2 regions of the Pseudomonas sp. BIC9C genome follow, and region 2 is predicted to be linked to the other one. Evidence: riboswitches for the same ligand, from Rfam matches in the RefSeq annotation. Region 2 holds a riboswitch; the other holds the start of a gene.
The links. A riboswitch is a leader RNA that binds a small molecule or an ion and turns the genes downstream of it on or off. The one in region 2 is predicted to bind cobalamin.

Region 1: it holds a riboswitch for cobalamin, as region 2 does, so the genes downstream of both, RS887_RS23235 (CbtB domain-containing protein) here and cobO (cob(I)yrinic acid a,c-diamide adenosyltransferase) in region 2, are expected to answer to the same signal.

The regions. Positions count from the first base shown of each region.
Region 1 is NZ_JAWDGM010000005.1:484,096-486,547, reverse strand. Features, by position in the region: gene RS887_RS23245 (cobalamin biosynthesis protein) at 17-430, opposite strand; gene RS887_RS23240 (CbtA family protein) at 427-1,134, opposite strand; gene RS887_RS23235 (CbtB domain-containing protein) at 1,146-1,337, opposite strand; cobalamin riboswitch at 1,458-1,684, opposite strand; cobalamin riboswitch at 1,880-2,093, shown strand; partial or broken gene cobW (cobalamin biosynthesis protein CobW) at 2,196-2,452, shown strand, end outside.
Region 2 is NZ_JAWDGM010000001.1:551,662-554,113, forward strand. Features, by position in the region: gene RS887_RS02715 (cobyrinate a,c-diamide synthase) at 1-614, opposite strand, end outside; gene cobO (cob(I)yrinic acid a,c-diamide adenosyltransferase) at 611-1,222, opposite strand; cobalamin riboswitch at 1,304-1,538, opposite strand; gene RS887_RS02725 (hypothetical protein) at 1,692-2,276, shown strand; gene RS887_RS02730 (sorbosone dehydrogenase family protein) at 2,343-2,452, shown strand, end outside.

The DNA of each region.
Region 1 (2,452 bases), on a different contig from region 2:
GGGATTATCGGGGATTTCAGGCGGCGCCGGCCAATGCCAGTGTTGCCTGGGCATACTTTTGTCGTGGAATCAGCAGTTTTGCCGGGGCCTGGGCCAGTTGTTCTGCCAGGGCCAGTGCGGCGCTTTCCGCCACGCCGTAGCAACCGGTACGTTCAAACGCTATTTGCGATTGATGACTGAGTTGCGGCTCATAAACGGCCAGTTGTTCGCTGCTGAAGTACATCAATTCCAGGCCAAGTTGCGTCGCCAACTCGATCAGTGCCGGTTCGTCGCGTTTCAAGTCGATGCTGGCCAGGGCCTTGATTTCATGCAGCGGGATCTGATGCGCCGCCAACGCCTGGTCGAGCAGCGCCCGCAACGTGCTGACGGGGCAGCCCCGCTGGCAGCCCAGGCCGACCACCAGGGTCGGCGCTGTGCTGACAATCGTCATGCGTGGTATTGGCCATCGCTTTTGCGACGGAACAACCAGGCGCTGATCAGGCCCAGGGCCAGCCAGAACGCCACGTTGGTCAGTTGCGAAGCGATTTTGAACTGGGCTTCCAGCGCCTCGGGAGCAAGCATCGAATGCACCTCCGGTTGCGGTGCACCAATCACATGGGGAACGGCGAGGATGGCCGCGCCGAGGACTTTCATCAGCCAGTGACGGCTGAATACGATCAGGGCGATACCGACGGCGGTGGAGGCGGCGGTGCCGACCCACCACAGTTGCCGTTGTGCCAGATCGGCTGCGGCAGTGCCAGGCAATTCAGGTGGCAGGCCGAGGGTCGGCGCGAGCACGAATGTCGCATAACCGGCCAGGCCCCAGAGCAGGCCCTGGGAGGTTCTGGTCGGCGCGCGCAAGGTGTACAGGCCGGCCAGCATCAGGGCGAAACCGACAGCCACCACCAGGTTACCGCCGGTGGTCGACAGTACGCGCTGCCAGCCATCTTCCGGCTCCCAGGCTTGCGCATCGTGAGTGTGGGCAGCCATCGCACCGTCGGCATGCTCATGCATTTCAACAGTGGCCGGTTCGGCTTTTTCGTAGGTTTCGGCTTGCAGAATCAGGGGCGCGACCCAGAAGCTTTGCAGCAGGGTCAGCAACAGGGCGGCCAGCAGCCCGGTGAAACCTGCGGTTTGCGCAATACGCTTGATCATATTGGCAGGTCTCAATGGCACGGAAACGCGGAGCTGTGGCGGGTATCGTGGGCGGCGTTGTGCACCGCTTCGATGTGCGAGAAACCGGCGAAATACACCAGGCACGCGCCCAGGATCGACGCGCAGACGGCGGCGGTCAGGCGTTGAGTCAGGGTAGAAGTGGTGCTGGTTGTAGTGTGGCCGGCGCTGCTGATGATCGACATGGCGTTTCCCTCTGGTCTGTCAGCGGGGAATGAGAGCGCATGCAAAACCCCGCACGACCAGGCGCGCAGCGTTTCAAACAGCGCCCGCCCACCGCGGGTTTGTTGTTTCAGTGACCGTTCTGGTCACTTTGTGTTGCGGGCCGGTCTCCGGGCTCACGAGGGGCGCAGGCATCCGCCTGATCCAGCAAGCATCACCTTCCCATGCCGTGATGGCACAGTGGATCTGATGCTTCGCTCGCTTACCGTTGCGGGGGCAGCACCGGACTGACATGGCTTTAGAGTAAAGCACATGATTCACCGGTTTCCCGTTTCACCCTGTGAAGGGCACCCGTAACAAGGTGTGTAGGAGAGCATGGGCAGGGGTTGGGCGTCAATTGGCAAGGGTTCTCAACTGGAAACCGAGTCGCTTTCTTCGCGAGCAAGCCCGCTCCCACACTTGACCCTTTTTCCCTGAAAGGACTCGATCAAATGTGGGAGCGGGCTTGCTCGCGAAGGGCACACCGCAGAAGTCACGTGAACATTGACCCGCCCCAATACCATGCGTAGCCTTGCGCTTTCGAGGTTCTTCGGCGTTTGTCGAAGCTAAGAAGGGAACGCGGTCGATGCCGCGGCTGCCCCCGCAACTGTGAACGGTGATGTTCGTTGCCACGCCACTGCAGGCTCAATCCATGAGACCGGCGGGAAGGCGCAGCGAATGCCAGGCTCAAGGCCGGCACACCGTCAGCCAGGAGACCTGCCTCGACACAGATTCTCACTTTCAACCGGGCGGGGTGATCCGGTGGCGAACTCTTCAGGCAACCGCGTGCGCGTTGCCGGTCGTCGTCCCGTATGCCCGCCACCTAAGCCATAGGGCATCCGATGAAAACACTGGCCAAACTCCCCGTCACCATCGTTACCGGCTTTCTCGGCTCGGGTAAAACCACGCTGCTGCGGCACATGCTCGACAACGCCCAGGGTCGCCGCATCGCGGTGATCGTCAACGAATTCGGTGAATTGGGCATTGATGGCGAAATCCTCAAGCAGTGCTCGATCGGTTGCACCGAAGAAGAAGCCAGCGGCCGTGTCTATGAGCTGGCCAATGGCTGTCTGTGCTGCACCGTTCAGGAAGAATTCTT
Region 2 (2,452 bases):
GCATCGAGGCGCAGGTCGAGATCGTTCAGCTCACTGGCCTGAACCAGCCCCAGGTGCCGGCTCGGCAATTCGATCCCGGTTTCCCGGGACAGCGCGCCGTACCAGCGCAAACCTTCGGTCAGGCTGCCTTCGAGTAGTTGCGCATGGCGCAGCGTGCCGACGCGGTTGGCCAGCACCCCGGCGAACGGCAAGTCCGGCTGATAGCGCGCCAGTCCCAGGGCCAGTGCACCGAAGGTCTGGGCCATGGCGGTGCCATCGATCACACCCAGCACCGGCACACCAAAATGCCGCGCCAGATCGGCGCTCGACGGCGTACCGTCGAACAGTCCCATGACGCCTTCGATCAGAATCAGGTCGGCTTCAGCCGCAGCTTCCCACAGTAACCGGCGACTCTCCTGCTCGCCGACCATCCACATGTCCAGTTGATACACCGGCGCACCGCTGGCGCGCTCGAGGATCATCGGATCGAGAAAGTCGGGGCCGCACTTGAACACGCGGACCTTGCGCCCCTGATTGCGATGCAAACGGGCCAGCGCCGCGGTGACGGTGGTCTTGCCCTGGCCGGAAGCCGGCGCGGCAATCAGTACCGCCGGGCAATGACGAGGCTGGTTCACAGCTCGACGCCTTTCTGCGCTTTGATCCCGGCTTGAAAGGCATGTTTGATCACGCCCATTTCGGTGACGGTGTCAGCCATCTCGATCATTTCCGGCCTGGCGGCACGACCGGTGACCACCACGTGCTGCATCGGTGGCCGGGACTGCAAGTCGCTGAGCACCTGATCGAGGTCGAGGTAGCCATGCTTGAGGGCGATGTTCAGCTCGTCCAGCACCACCAGACCGATAGACGGATCGCGCAACAGTTGCTGCGACACCGCCCAGGCGGCTTCGGCGGCGGCGATGTCGCGCTGACGGTCCTGGGTTTCCCAGGTAAAACCTTCGCCCATCACATGAAAACGCACCTGCTCGGGAAAGCGCCGGAAAAACAACTCTTCGCCCGTGCTGTTGCGGCCCTTGATGAACTGCACCACGCCACATTGCATGCCATGCCCCATGGCGCGGGCGAGCATGCCAAAGGCCGAACTGCTCTTGCCTTTGCCGTTACCGGTCAGCACCAGCAACAGGCCACACTCGTTCGGGGAATTGGCGATGCGTTCGTCGATCACGGCTTTTTTGCGCTGCATGCGCGCCAGGTGGCGTTCGTCACGATCGGGGGTATCAGTCATGGGGGAGCTCTCCGTTGAGGCAGGAATAACGGCGGGCAGGCACAGCAATAGACGGCAACAAGCCTGGCATCGCCCACCGTGATGCCGCTGGATGAATCAGGCCGGTCTCCGGGCTCATGAGTGGCCACGGGGCCAGACTGTGCGCCTTCCCGCATCGAATCGACACAGTGGCATCACACACAGTTTTCACTCATTTACCGTTGCGGGGGCAGCGCCGGAATTGCAGGCCTTCGACGAACGGAAGGACTCACTCACCGGCTTCCCTGTTTCACTCTGTCGACCCAAGTCACAGAGCACCTGAAACAAGCCGCGAAGGTTAGAGGGTTGGGGGTGGAGCGTCAATTAAAGCCGGGCGGCCACCTGCCGAAAAACTGTCGTCAATCAATAAACTGACGTCAATCTTGTGCCACGCTCGCAGCAGTGATATCAAAGAGCCACAACCCCACAACACAATAACAAGGGTGAGCCCATGCAAGGCATGATCATCAGCAATCCAAAGCTGGAATTCCTGCGCCCGGTGCTCGAGCGCTGGTTCGAATGCATCGACCGCTATAACACCGTCCGCGGCGATGGCGACACACCGTACTGGCACGACGAAAAAGCCAATCTCGGACTGCTGTCTGCCGCGGCCTGGATGGCCGAGATGGTCACGCTGCAACAGACCCCCACCCGCAAACAGACCGAAGAAGGCGACCGCAACGGCCGTGCCGACCTGTTCCTCGCCTCGCCCGAAACCCGCGCCTACATCCAGACCAGCCAGCGCTGGCCACGGGTCAACAGCCTCAATCTGACCCAGGCCCTGCTCGACATCGCCAGCGATGCGAAGCGAGTAAGCCATGCCAGCGACCTGAAAATCGGCTGCCTGTTCGTCGCCCCGCAAAAAGCCCAGCAAGGCGCAACACCGGAAGAACTCCAGGACATGGTCGACGACCTGCAAAAGGAACACACCTGCGCCGTCGCCTGGTATTTCCCCTATGCCTACCGCAAATTGCGCAACGAAGCCGGCAACTATCACCCCGGCATTGCGGTGCTGTTCAAGGAAGCACGCGGCTAAGGGTTGAACCATCGGTCAACAACGCATCTCTATGATTAGAACAAGGCATTCATAGGGAACACCAGCATGCGCAAGCCCCCGCTCGTTCTCGTTATCGCGCTCTGCGGAGGGCTCGCCGCTTGTAGCGAGACCTCCCGCCTGCAGGTCTCCGACGGCACCGGTCCTTCACCCCGACT